3 regions of the Streptomyces purpurogeneiscleroticus genome follow, and region 3 is predicted to be linked to each of the others. Evidence: riboswitches for the same ligand, from Rfam matches in the RefSeq annotation. Region 3 holds a riboswitch; each other region holds the start of a gene.

Region 1 (4,579 bases), on a different contig from region 3:
GGCCATGAGGCGGGGCATTGCCGCTACTTGTCCGCACTGCCGGCGTGGATTGCTCGCTTTCGGCCACCGGGTGACAGGTGCCGACCGGTGACGGACCGGAACGACGACGGCAGCCCTGCCCGATGGCGGGAGCGAGGCCGGGGCTACGATCGACCACTATGGACGTAGTGATCAATGTGTTCGTCGCGCTGCACATCATCGGCATCGCCTCGCTGCTCGGCGGCTTCCTCACGCAGATGAAGGCGATGGGCGCGGGCACCGCCCGCTTCGTGCCCGCGATGCTGCACGGCGCGATCACGATGCTGGTGACCGGCGTCATCCTGGTCGGCCTGAACCAGATGCAGGACTACTCGGTCAACAACATCAAGATCGGCGTCAAGCTCGCCGTCCTGATCGTGATCCTGGGCCTGGTCTACGTGAAGCGTGACGAGGAGAAGGTGGAGAAGCCGCTCTTCGGGCTCGTCGGCCTGCTCACGGTCGTCAACATCTTCATTGCGCTCCTCTGGACGTGAGCGCCTGCCCGGACCGCCGGGCCGCGGTGAACGTACGAACCGCGCGACTGCCCCGAGGGGGCGGCCGCGCGGTTCGTCTTTGTGGCCTCAGGCCGGTCGTACGCTCCCGTAGATCGGCATGTAGTAGATCGACTCCACGCGTACGTTCGTGCCCGGCTTCGGCGCGTGGATCATCTTGCCGTCGCCGATGTACATCCCGACGTGGCTGATGTCGTCGTAGAAGAACACCAGGTCACCGGGTTGCAGATCGCCCGTCGCGACCCGCGTGCCCACCTCCACCTGGTCCCAGGTCGTCCGCGGCAGCGAGACGCCCGCGGCCTTCCACGCCGCCTGGGTGAGCCCCGAGCAGTCGTACGACGTGGGGCCGGTCGCGCCCCATACGTACGGCTTTCCTATCTGCGCGCGGGCGAAGGCGATCGCCTTCTCCGCCTTGGTTGCGTACGAACCGTCGGGCACTCCGGAGCCCGACCCTGTGCCGGACCCGGTATCACCCCCGGACCCGGACCCGCCGTTCGTACCGTCCGAGCCGCCGTCCTGCTGCTCCTGCCGCTCGCGCTCGGCCTGCTCCCGCGCCAGCTGCTCGGCCTTGCGCCGCGCCTCGGCCTGCTTCTTGCGCTCCAGCTCGGCCAGCCGCTCCTTCTCCTGCGCGGTCAGCCGGGACAGCAGCTGCCGGGCCTCGCCCAGCTTGTCCTGGACGTCCTGCTTGGACGTCTTCAGCGACTCCTGGGACTTCTGCAGCTCCTCCAGGCTGCTGATCGCCTGTGCCCGCTGGCGCGCGGCCTGCGCCTGCTGGTCCTGGTAGTCGGCGACCGCCTCCTGCTGGCGGCCGGTGAGCCGCTCCATCAGGTGGTTGCGGTCCACGAACTGCTGCGGGTCCCGGGCCAGCATCAGCTGGGCGGTCGGGCTCAGCCCGCCGGAGCGGTACTGCGCGGAGGCGAAGGTGCCCAGCTCGCGCCGGGCCTCGTTCATCTTCTCGGTCCGCTGGGCCGCGGCCTCCCGCAGCCCGTCCACCTTCTCGCGCTGCGTGCCGGCGCGCTCCTTGGCGGCGTTGTACTTCTGGGTGGCTACCTCGGCCTGCCGGTACAGACCGTCGACCTTCTTCTTGACCTCCTCTATGGAGGGCTTGGGGTTGCTGGGGGCCGCGTCCGCGCTCTGGGTGAGCAGCGTGACGGAGGCGAGCGCCGCGGTGGTGAGCCCGGCCGCCGTACGGCGGTGCGCGGGCACGGCGAGGATGCGGGTGCGCGGCTTGCGATGAGACGCCAAGGCCGGCGACTCCTTCCGTGGACCGCCTACCGGGTTAGCTGTCGGGTTCGGGCGTGTGCCGCATCGTCGCGGCGTACTACGGAAGGTGCCCTACGGCCTGTGCGGACCGGTCCCTGTGCGGGTCGCTCCGTGCCGGCCGATTCACCCCGGTCGTACGTGTGGGTCCCCGGCTCCGGCCGCTGTGGGGATGGCGGTCCGGACTCGGCGGGGCGGCCCGTGCCGGCGCTTTCGCCGGGCGGTGGGGCGGGCTGCCCGTCGGCACGGTAGCCAACTCGTGTGACTTCTGTGAAGGCTGATGTTCGATTTGCCCGATACATTTCCGTGACCTGATCGTGTCCGGGTCGATGACCGACCGACTGTGAACACGGATTGTCCGGTGCTGTTGTCCGTCCGTGAGCGCGATGCGGGTCCCGTATCCTCCGCGCGCCCGCCGCGGGCGGCCCCTCGACCCCGGAATTCCGCGGTCCGGACCGCGTTGTCAGTGGGGCGGCCTAGACTCGGTGGGCGATGAGCAGCCTCTTTGACGACAGCTTCCTGGCGGACCTCGACCCCAAGGACGAGGAGCCGCCGCCTCCCGAGGACGAGGACCGTCCGGCAGCGGAGGAGGTGCCGCACGACCTCTTCGGCGGCCGCTTCGACGCCCCCGTGCAGCGGGACGCGTACTACCGCGACGGCGCCGCCCGCCCTGCGGTGGACCCGGCCGCGCTGCTGGAGGGGCTGAACGACCAGCAGAAGGCCGCCGTGGTGCACAGCGGCGGCGCGCTGCTCATCGTCGCGGGCGCCGGCTCCGGCAAGACCCGCGTCCTCACGCACCGCATCGCGCATCTGCTCGGTGCGCGCGGCGTCCACCCCGGCCAGATCCTCGCGATCACGTTCACGAACAAGGCCGCGGGCGAGATGAAGGAGCGCGTCGAGGACCTGGTCGGCCCGCGCGCCAACGCCATGTGGGTGTCCACGTTCCACAGCGCCTGCGTCCGCATCCTGCGCCGCGAGTCCAAGAAGCTGGGCTTCACGTCGTCGTTCTCGATCTACGACGCCGCCGACTCCAAGCGCCTGATGGCCCTGGTCTGCCGCGACCTGGACCTCGATCCCAAGCGCTTCCCGCCCAAGTCCTTCAGCGCCAAGGTCTCCAACCTCAAGAACGAGCTCATCGACGAGGAGACCTTCGCGGGCACGGCGGCCGACGGCTTCGAGAAGACCCTGGCCGAGGCGTACACGATGTACCAGGCACGGCTGCGCGAGGCCAACGCCCTGGACTTCGACGACATCATCATGACGACGGTGAATCTGCTCCAGGCGTTCCCGGACGTCGCGGACCACTACCGCCGCCGCTTCCGGCACGTCCTGGTCGACGAGTACCAGGACACCAACCACGCCCAGTACACCCTCGTGCGTGAGCTGGTCGGCCCCGGGACGGCGGAGGTGCCCGCCGCCGAGCTGTGCGTCGTGGGCGACGCCGACCAGTCGATCTACGCCTTCCGCGGCGCCACGATCAGGAACATCCTCCAGTTCGAGGAGGACTATCCGGACGCGACCACGATCCTGCTGGAGCAGAACTACCGCTCCACGCAGACGATCCTCTCGGCCGCCAACGCCGTCATCGAGCGCAATGAGAACCGCCGCCCGAAGAACCTCTGGACGGACGCCGGCACGGGCCCGAAGATCACCGGCTATGTCGCCGACACCGAGCACGACGAGGCGCAGTTCGTCGCCGACGAGATCGACCGGCTGACGGACGCCGGCGAGACCCGGGCCGGCGACGTCGCGATCTTCTATCGCACGAACGCCCAGTCCCGTGTCTTCGAGGAAGTCTTCATCCGGGTCGGCCTGCCGTACAAGGTCGTCGGCGGCGTGCGCTTCTATGAGCGCAAGGAGGTCCGGGACGTCCTCGCGTACCTGCGCGTGCTGGCCAACCCCGAGGACGCCGTCCCGCTCCGCCGCATCATGAACGTGCCGAAGCGCGGCATCGGCGACCGCGCCGAAGCCATGATCGAAGCGCTCGCGCTGCGCGAGAAGATCACCTTCCCGCAGGCGCTGCGCCGCGTCGACGAGGCGTACGGCATGGCCGCGCGCTCCGCGAACGCCGTCAAGCGCTTCAATGCGCTCATGGAGGAGCTGCGGACCATCGTGGAGTCCGGCGCCGGCCCCGCGACCGTCCTGGAGGCCGTCCTGGAGCGTACGGGCTATCTGGCCGAGCTCCAGGCGTCCACGGACCCGCAGGACGAGACCCGCATCGAGAACCTCCAGGAACTGGCGGCGGTCGCCCTGGAATTCGAGCAGGACCGCGCCGAGACGGAGACATCAGGGGCTGCCGCCCCGGGCCCCGGCACCCTCTCCGACTTCCTGGAGCAGGTCGCCCTGGTCGCCGACTCCGACCAGATCCCCGACGAGGACGAGGAGGGCACGGGCGTCATCACGCTCATGACCCTGCACACCGCGAAGGGCCTGGAGTTCCCGACCGTCTTCCTGACCGGCATGGAGGACGGCGTCTTCCCGCACATGCGCGCGCTCGGCCAGACCAAGGAGCTGGAGGAGGAGCGGCGGCTGGCGTACGTCGGCATCACGCGCGCCCAGGAGCGCCTGTACCTCACCCGCTCCACGATGCGCAGCGCCTGGGGCCAGCCCCAGTACAACCCGCAGTCCCGCTTCCTGGAGGAGATCCCGGACGAGTACGTCGAGTGGAAGCGGACCGGCCCGGCGACGCCGTCCGCGTCCATGGGCGGGCTGTCCTCCGGCCTGTCCGGCGGCGGCTTCGGGGCCTCCGCCTCCGTCTCCTCCTCGCGGAGCAAGGCGGGGCCGAGCGG
Region 2 (4,579 bases), on a different contig from region 3:
GACGGTTGCTCTGCGGAGCGGTCCCGACGGTTGCTCAGCGGAGCAGCCCTGACAGGTACACAGAGGTACACAGGTACTGGGTGGAGAAGCCTCAGCGGTTGCTGAGCGGGGACGGGGCCTCCTGGACCGTCCAGCCGTTGCCGTCCGGGTCCTTGAAGAACATGAAGGAGTTCCACGTCTCGCCGCGGCCTTCGGTCCAGCCCTCGGCGCCGAGATGCTGTACCGGGCCGACCTCCACCCCGCGCCGTACCAGCTCCGCGTGGGCCGCTTCGATGTCCACCACGCACAGCTGCAGGCCCTGGAGCGAGCCCGGGGCCATGGCGGACTGGCCGGGTGCCGGGGGCAGTCCCTGGATCAGGGCGATCGAGCAGCGCGAACCGGGCGGGGTCAGCTGGATGATCCGTACCCCCTCGGCGACCTGCGAGTCCACGTCGGTCTTGAAGCCGCACTGCTCTTCGTAGAAGCGCTTCGCACGGTCCTGGTCGGTGACGGGGACGGTGACGACTTCGAGGGTCCACTCCACTGGGGCCGTCCTTGGCTCGGCGCGCCCTTCTTGGGGCGCGGTGGCAGGGGCTCGTTCATTCTGCGGGAGTGGAGTGGGCCGCGCGCGCCGGACGGCCGAAGATACGACCGGCGGCCCGATGGCCCCCCGCGGTGTGCGGGTGGCCATCAGAGCCGCCGTAGCGTGCGGGCCCGCGGTACGCGGAGACCCGGCCGTCGGCCACCGCCTCTCCCCTCCTGATGTGCGCCCGGTTCCCGTTCACTGCGGAACGGGGCGCAGAGGCGGCGGCAACGGCAGACAAGTGCCCCGGACGAGCGGACGGAAGCCCGTAAAAGCGGCCATTCTCGGCCCTTCGCCACATCGACGTCGTCGTCAGAGGTCGGTCAGAAGCTCGGTCAGGAGCTCGGCCAGACACCGAGTCAGACAGCGAGTCAGACGCTCGGTCAGAGGCTCAGTCAGGCGCTCGGTCAGACGCTCGGTCAGAGGCTCAGGCCATGGTTGCGCAGCCACGCCAGCGGGTCGACCGGTGTGTCCGAGCCCGGGCGGACCTCCAGGTGGAGGTGCGGGCCCGTGACGTTGCCCGTGGCACCGACCCGGCCGATGACGTCACCGGTGTTCACCTTGCCCGAGGTCTTCACCATCGAGGAGAGGTGGCAGTACCAGAGCTCCGTGCCGTCATCGAGGGTGACGACGATGCGGTACCCGTACGAGCCCGCCCAGCCGGCCTGCGTGATCGTGCCGCCGTGCACGGCCTTGGCCGGGGTGCCGGTCGGCGCCGCGAAGTCCAGGCCGGTGTGGTCGGCGGCCCAGCGGTCGCCGCCCTGACCGAAGGTGGCGGAGAGGGTGAAGGAGGAGACCGGGAGGGTGTAGCTCTTGGCCAGTTCGGCGAGCTCGGCTGCCCGTTCGGCGGCCGCCTTCTTGCGCGCCTCTTCCTCGGCCTGGGCCTTGGCCTCCGCCGCGGCCTTCTTCTTCGCGGTCTCGGCCTGCTGCCGGCGCTCGGCCGCATCCGCCTCGGCCTGCTGCACGGCGGCCCGTTCGGCGGCCTCGCGGGCCTCCTGGTCGGCGGAGCTCTGCGCGCGTTCGGCCTGCTCCAGGATGCGGGCGCGGAGCGCCTCGCCGCCCTGAGCGGCCCCGCCGCCGGCCGCCCCGGTGAACGGACCGCTCTGCGCGGCGTCCGTGCCCGTCCCGGAGGAGTCCTGGGACACCAGGCTGCCGATGCCCGGCAGGGTTTCGGCCGCGGGGAGTTTGTCGGATATGCGTTCGGCCGCGCTGCCCAGGTCGGGCATGGATATGGCGACCTGCGGCTTGCCCTGCGCGGAGGCCATGCCGCCCGCGCCGACCGCCGCGATGACGCCGACGCCCAGGACCGTACTGCTGCGGGCGAGACCGCCGCCGCGCTGCTTGGCCACGCGGTGCCGGCCGCGTACCGGGCGTACGGACTCCTCGGTGGGGTTCCACTGCTCCCACGGGCCGTCGGTCGCACCCGGGTCGCTCACGGCGGAGAACCCGGAGAAAGCGGGGAAGGCGGCGGTGTCGGCGGGCCCCGGCTCGGCGTGCGTCCGGGGGGACTCGTACGAGCCATGTGCTGCGTACGCATCGGGGGCGGCGTACGCATCGTGCGTGCCGTACGCGTCGGGGGCGGCGTACGCGTCGGGGGTGCCGTACGGAGACGGGGTGGGGGCAGGCTTGTTGGACGCCACGGGGGCGCACTCCTTTCCTTCCTTCTCGCCTACCGGGTTAGCTGACGGGTTCGGAGCAGGAAGGTCTCCTACGGGCGGCTCCGGAGGGAGTCGTCCGATTCACCCCAAGGTGGTGGTTCCCCGGTTCCCTGGGCAGGTGTTGCGGTGGTGAAAGTGCGCTTTTGGGATTCGGCGTCGGCCGCGCGGTGCCGCCTCTTGCGACGGCTGGTCCGACCGCGCTGCGTTATCGGACAGTAATAGACGGGACGGCCGGATTCCAAGCGTTCCCCGGAATCCATACGCCCGCTGAGCTGGACTTATGCGTCCAGTCATGGCCAAATGGGGGCGAGTTGACCGAGCATCGGAAACCCGAACCGGACTGATCGTTTATCAGTTGTTATGCGGAGGGGTGCGCAGTGATTACGTACAGTGAGAGCAGTAACGTCTGATCATGGTCGTCAACAGCGCGCAGGCAGTGGCGGATCGGTACGCGGAGTTCTCGTGGCAGCAGGCGCGGGGCGAGTCCGAAGCCCATGAGGAGCTGACCGCCCGCATCAGCCGGGACCCGGAATTCTGCGACTTCCTCGGCGCCTCGCTGCCGCCCGGCAACAAGCAGCAGCCCAATCTCCTGCTCGCCGCCGTCCGTTACCTCGACGGCCCGCACGCCGACCAGGGGCCGCGCGGCGACTTCGCGTACCGCACCTGGCGCGAGTGGACCATCCGGCACTGGGACGACGTGCGCGACGTCATGATGCGCCGGCTCACGCAGACCAATGAGCCCGCGCGCTGCGCCACGCTCCTGCCCCTCCTCGCCCGCCTGCCCCAGCCGCTCGCGCTGCTGGAGGTCGGCGCGTCGGCCGGACTGTGCCTGCACCCGGACCGGTACCGCTACCGGTACGACGGCGGACCGGAGTTCGGCGCCGCGGACAGCCCGGTCGTCTTTCCCTGCCGTACGTCCCCGGGCACGCCCGTACCGGCCGGGCTGCCGCGGATCGTCTGGCGGGCCGGGATCGACCTGAATCCGCTCGACGTGACCGACCCCGACGACGTGCGCTGGCTCCAGGCGCTGGTCTGGCCCGGTTCGACGCCCGACGCGGCGGAACGCCAGGGGCGCCAGCTGGGCGCCATCGAGGCCGTACGGCAGGCACCGCCCGCTCCGCTCGTACGCGGCGACCTCCTGGACGAGCTGCCCGCGCTGGCCGCGCAGGCGCCGCGCGACGCCACGCTGGTGGTCTTCCACACGGCCGTACTGACGTATCTGCCGCTGGAGCGCCGCGAGGAGTTCGCCCGGGTCGTACGGTCGGTCCTGGCGGACCGGGCCGGGCACTGGGTCTCCAACGAGCACCACAGCGTGCTGCCGTGGCTGCCCGGGCCGCGCCCCGCCGACGCGCACCGGCTCACCCTCGCCGTCGACGGCCACCCGGTCGCCCTGACGAGCCAGCACGGGCAGAGCGTGCAGTGGCTGGAAGAGGCACCGCAGGCGGGCTGACCCGGGGCAGGCGGGCCACCCAGGGAGCTCTACCCCTCCGGCCGCCGTACCGCCAGCAGGGCCATGTCGTCCGCCATCTCCCCTCCCGTGTGCCGCGCCACGTCGTCGATCAGGGCGTCCAGCAGCGCATCGGGGCCACTGAACGCCCGGCCGGCCAGCCGGACCGCCGGCTGGTAGAACGCGCCCCCGGAGTCCCGCGCCTCCGACACCCCGTCGGTGTACAGCAGCAGCATCGCGCCGGGCGGGAAATCGGCCTGGTCGGCCCGGTCCGGCCAGCCCGCGACCTCGCTCAGCCCGAGCGGCAGCGCCGGTGTCCGCGGCTCCAGCTCGCGCAGCGTGCCGTCCGCGCACAGCAGCAGCGGCGCCGGATGCCCGCGGTTCAGCACCCGCAGCACCCCGCGCTCCTCGGACGGCACCTCGGCGAGCACCGCCGTGGTGAACCCCTCGAACTGATCCAGCCCCTCCCGCCGGCTCCCCTCGCGCTGCAGCGCCCGCTCCAGCCGCCCCGCCACGGCCTCCAGCGTGGCCTCCTGCTCCGCGGCCTCCCGGAAGGCCCCGATGACGATCACGGCGGCCTCCACCGCCTCCAGGCCCTTGCCCCGCACGTCGCCGACGATGAGCCGTACGCCGTGCGGGGTGTCCTGCACGGCGTACAGATCGCCCCCGATACGGGCGTCCGCCTGCGCCGCTTCGTACCGCGCGGCGACGTCGAGCCCGCTGATGCGGTCCGGCGGCAGCGGCAGCACGGCCCGCTGGGCGACCTCCGCCACGTCGCGCACGGAGGCGAGCCGGGCGTCGGTCATCCGCACCGCCCGGTTGATCCCGAGCGCCAGGAAGGCGACGACCAGGACGGTCACCGCTTCGGTGTACGACTCGTAGCTGCCGGCCCGGCCGTGGGCGACGACCACG
Region 3 (4,579 bases):
CCTCGAAGGCCGTACGGCGCTGGCGACCCTGCTGACCCGGCTGCCCGACCTCCGGCTCGCCGCCGACCCCGATGACCTGCGGTGGCGCGGCGGCCTCATCATGCGCGGGCTGCGGGCGCTGCCGGTGGGATTCACGCCGGAGAGCGCGCGGGAGACGCCGTCCGGAGCGCCGGACACCGTGGTGCCCGGCGCGCCAAAAGGCGCATAGCGGAATGTCTCGGGCAGCGCGCGCGCCGGTCCCCGACGGCCCGTCAGAAAGGGCATTCGCGTACGTACCGGAATGAGCCAAGGATGCCGCGGCCGAGCAGAACTGACCCGGCGTCAGCAGCGTGATCTTCGCGTGATCTCCGCTACACCGGGTTGAGACCGGAGCGGGCCCCCGCTACCTTGCCTGCGACAACTCAAGCCGCCGCTCGAAAGGTACTCGCATGCGCTCCGGCAACGGTAGACACCGCCGACCCCGTCAGGCCCCCGCCCTTCTGGTGGCGGCCTCCGTCACGGGTGCCGGGCTGGCCCTGCCGCTGCTGACCGCGGGCGGCGCCCAGGCCGCCGACACCGCCACCTGGGACCGTGTCGCGCTGTGCGAGAGCGGCGGCATCTGGAGCGCCAACTCCGGCAACGGCTTCTACGGCGGGCTGCAGCTGACCCTGGAGATGTGGAAGGACTACGGCGGCGAGTCCTACGCCGAGCGCCCCGACCTGGCCAGCCGCTCCCAGCAGATCGCGGTCGCCGAGTCGATCCTGAACGACCGCGGCCCGGACGCCTGGCCGAGCTGCTCGGTGAACGCCGGCCTCGACCTGGACGGGCTGATACCCGACGTGGACCCGGGCAGCACGCAGACGCCCGCACCGGAGCCCACCCAGCCGTCCGACGGCGCGACGGACGGCGAGACGGGCGGCATCCTGGACGGGGTCACCGACGAGCCGTCGGCCACGCCGTCCGGCGACGCCGACTCCGGTGAGGCGCAGCCCTCCGAAGGCGCCACGGAAGGCGCCACGGAAGACCCTGCCGAAAGTCCCTCCGGAGACTCTGCCGAAAGTCCCTCCGGAGACTCTTCCGAGCAGCCCACCGCCGATCCCTCGGACTCCCCGACGGAGCCCTCGGGTTCCGCGCAGCCCTCCGAGGGCGCCACCGAGTCGCCCGCGCCGTCCGACGGCGGCACCTCCGCGCCCGGTACCGGCCGGCACCGTGGCGGTGCCGACGACGGCAAGGGCGACGGCAAGGACGGGCGCCCCGAGGGGCGGCACGCCTCGCGCGGCGGTGACGCTCACCGCGGTACCGGGGAGGGCGACGGCGTGTACACGGTGCGGCCGGGCGACAACCTCTCCGCGATCGCGGCGGAGTACGGGCTCGCCGAGGGGTGGACCGGCCTGTACGACGCCAACGAGGGTGTCATCGGAGCTGATCCGGACCTTATTAAGCCTGGTCAGCGACTCGACCTCGGGCAGTGACCGAGGGCCGCACGCCCTAAGTGCGCGATGGTTGCCCCCATTTGGGGAAAGTGAGACATGGGTCTCGTCCCGAGGTGTTCCGCCCGGCCTGTCCGTTCTTTTCCATACCGTGTTCGACCTGCGTAAACGGGTGCCGGTGGTGATCGAAAACCGCAAACTGTCCTACGAAAAGGTGGTTTGAACCGCCGAGGGGTGTGTGTTTACGTTCTTCACCGCTCGCACCAAGCGAGCCCGCCGATCATTCGCCGAATCCTGCCGGTGATCGGTCGGACAACCGTCGCGCAAGCGCCGTAGGCAGGAGCGGGGGACCCAAGGTAAGTGCCGTACCGCCGCGGAAACGCAGCGGCCGGCTTGGGGTGAAGCCGGGTGTGCGGACAGCGCATCCGGCCGGGCCACTCACAGCCCGAACCCGACAGCTCACCTCGCAGGCGTCGGTGAGGAAGAACAACATGCTCAAGGGCAAGCACCGCCGCCCCTCGAAGGCCGTCCGCGTCGTCACGCTCGCCGGTGTCGCCGGCGCCGCCGTGGCCGTCCCGCTGATGACCGCCGGTTCCGCCAACGCCGCCTCGGTCGCCACCTGGGACAAGGTCGCCCAGTGCGAGTCCGGCGGCAACTGGTCGATCAACACCGGTAACGGCTACTACGGTGGCCTGCAGTTCTCGAACTCCTCCTGGGCCGCCGCGGGCGGTACCAAGTACGCGCCGCGTGCCGACCTGGCCACCAAGGACCAGCAGATCGCCACCGCCGAGAAGCTGCTCGCCATGCAGGGCCCGGGTGCCTGGGGCTGCGCCGGTGCCGGCGGCCTGACCGCCGGTGGCCCGTCCGCGCAGGTGAACACCGGTGGCTCCGGCCAGGCCCAGCAGCAGGCCCCGAAGCAGCAGGCCCCGAAGCAGCAGGCCGCGCCGCAGCAGCAGGCCGCGAAGCCGCAGCCCGTGCAGCCCCAGGCCGACCCGAAGCCGGTGACCGGCCACGGCAACTACACCGTGAAGTCCGGCGACACCCTCGGCAAGATCGCCAAGGCGCACGGCAAGAACTGGAAGACGGTCTACGAGGCCAACAAGTCGACGGTCGGCGGCAACCCCGACCTGATCTTCCCGGGCCAGAAGCTCAGCGTCTGAGTGACCCGCAGGTCGGCGTGAGAGCCGCCCCGTGAGACTGCCCCGCCAGGCGCGAACCCCCGAGCGCGCCAGGCGGGGCTTTCCCGTTCCCGGATGGCCACCCCAGTAGCCATCCGGGCACCCCTCCGCTCAGATGCGTACGGACCGATTCGTCCCGTACGTCCGCTGCAAAACCTGGACGTTACCTCCCGTATTGCGGGCCTTTGGGTCCTTTTTCGTCTCACAGACGGGGCTAGGGGGAGGCGGAGGGTCCCCGGGCCGTTAGGCTCGTGCTGCAGAACTCCAGATGACACCCATGAAGGAGACAACGTGCCGTCGATCGACGTCGTCGTAGCTCGCGAGATCCTCGACTCGCGAGGCAACCCCACGGTCGAGGTCGAGGTCGGCCTCGACGACGGCAGCACCGGCCGCGCGGCCGTGCCGTCGGGCGCCTCCACCGGCGCCTTCGAGGCCATCGAGCTGCGTGACGGCGACCCGAACCGTTACCTCGGCAAGGGCGTCGAGAAGGCCGTGCTGGCCGTCATCGAGCAGATCGGCCCCGAGCTGGTCGGCTACGACGCCACCGAGCAGCGCCTCATCGACCAGGCGATGTTCGACCTGGACGCCACCGACAACAAGGGCTCCCTGGGCGCCAACGCGATCCTGGGCGTCTCCCTGGCCGTCGCGCACGCCGCGTCCGAGGCCAGCGACCTGCCGCTGTTCCGCTACCTCGGTGGCCCGAACGCGCACGTCCTGCCCGTGCCGATGATGAACATCCTGAACGGCGGCTCGCACGCCGACTCCAACGTGGACATCCAGGAGTTCATGATCGCCCCGATCGGCGCGGAGTCCTTCTCCGAGGCGCTGCGCTGGGGCGCCGAGGTCTACCACACCCTCAAGAAGGTCCTGAAGAGCAAGGGCCTGGCCACCGGCCTGGGCGACGAGGGCGGCTTCGCCCCGAACCTCGGCTCGAACCGTGAGGCCCTCGACCTCATCCTCGAAGCCATCAAGGAAGCCGGTTACGCCCCCGGCCAGGACATCGCGCTCGCGCTGGACGTCGCCGCCTCCGAGTTCTACAAGGACGGCAAGTACCAGTTCGAGGGCAAGGAGCGCTCGGCCGCCGAGATGACCGAGTACTACGAGGAGCTCGTCGCCTCGTACCCGCTCGTCTCCATCGAGGACCCGCTCTTCGAGGACGACTGGGCCGGCTGGAACGTCATCACCGAGAAGCTCGGCAGCAAGGTGCAGCTCGTGGGCGACGACCTGTTCGTCACCAATCCCGAGCGCCTGGCCCGCGGCATCGAGGAGAACTCCGCCAACGCCCTCCTGGTCAAGGTCAACCAGATCGGTTCGCTGACCGAGACCCTGGACGCCGTCGAGCTGGCCCAGCGCAACGGCTTCAAGTGCATGATGTCGCACCGCTCGGGCGAGACCGAGGACGTCACCATCGCCGACCTGGCCGTCGCCACCAACTGCGGCCAGATCAAGACCGGCGCCCCGGCCCGCTCCGAGCGCGTCGCCAAGTACAACCAGCTGCTGCGCATCGAGGAGATCCTCGACGACGCGGCGGTGTACGCGGGCCGCTCGGCGTTCCCGCGTTTCAAGGGCTGAGTTCCGGCCTACGGGGGCTGATGGTCCCCACCTCCGTACGTCCCCGGCAGCGGTCCCGTACCGTTGCCGGGGACGTACGTACGCCGTCGCGTACAGAGCACCCCAGGGGAGGCCACCGTGTTCCGCCGCAGCCGGCTCACAGGGCGCGCCGCGCTGCTCGTGCTCGTGCTGTGCTCGCTGGTCGTGGCCCTCGCGTATCCGATAAGGGCGTACGTCTCCCAGCGCTCGGACATCGCCGAGCAGCGCCGGGAGGCCGAGACGGCCCGGGAGGCGGTGCAGCGGCTGCGCCAGGAGAAGGCGCGCTGGCAGGACCCCGCCTACGTACGCCAGCAGGCCCGCCGCCATCTGCACTACGTGATGCCGGGCGAGACCGGCTACACCGTCGTGGACGGCACGGGCGCGAGCCGGCCGCGGGCCGGC

Evidence for each region. A riboswitch is a leader RNA that binds a small molecule or an ion and turns the genes downstream of it on or off. The one in region 3 is predicted to bind cyclic di-AMP.
Region 1: it holds a riboswitch for cyclic di-AMP, as region 3 does, so the genes downstream of both, CCS38_RS32640 (C40 family peptidase) here and CCS38_RS18050 (LysM peptidoglycan-binding domain-containing protein) in region 3, are expected to answer to the same signal.
Region 2: it holds a riboswitch for cyclic di-AMP, as region 3 does, so the genes downstream of both, CCS38_RS02665 (M23 family metallopeptidase) here and CCS38_RS18050 (LysM peptidoglycan-binding domain-containing protein) in region 3, are expected to answer to the same signal.

The regions. Positions count from the first base shown of each region.
Region 1 is NZ_NHSG01000440.1:6,405-10,983, forward strand. It holds gene CCS38_RS32635 (hypothetical protein) at 159-512, shown strand; gene CCS38_RS32640 (C40 family peptidase) at 600-1,775, opposite strand; cyclic di-AMP (ydaO/yuaA leader) riboswitch at 1,784-1,978, opposite strand; gene pcrA (DNA helicase PcrA) at 2,283-4,579, shown strand, end outside.
Region 2 is NZ_NHSG01000085.1:106-4,684, forward strand. It holds gene CCS38_RS02660 (VOC family protein) at 92-523, opposite strand; gene CCS38_RS02665 (M23 family metallopeptidase) at 982-2,202, opposite strand; cyclic di-AMP (ydaO/yuaA leader) riboswitch at 2,214-2,356, opposite strand; gene CCS38_RS02670 (DUF2332 domain-containing protein) at 2,633-3,670, shown strand; gene CCS38_RS02675 (PP2C family protein-serine/threonine phosphatase) at 3,700-4,579, opposite strand, start outside.
Region 3 is NZ_NHSG01000280.1:17,571-22,149, reverse strand. It holds gene CCS38_RS18060 (cytochrome P450 family protein) at 1-208, shown strand, start outside; gene CCS38_RS18055 (transglycosylase family protein) at 483-1,451, shown strand; cyclic di-AMP (ydaO/yuaA leader) riboswitch at 1,728-1,897, shown strand; gene CCS38_RS18050 (LysM peptidoglycan-binding domain-containing protein) at 1,901-2,569, shown strand; gene eno (phosphopyruvate hydratase) at 2,879-4,159, shown strand; gene CCS38_RS18040 (FtsB family cell division protein) at 4,277-4,579, shown strand, end outside.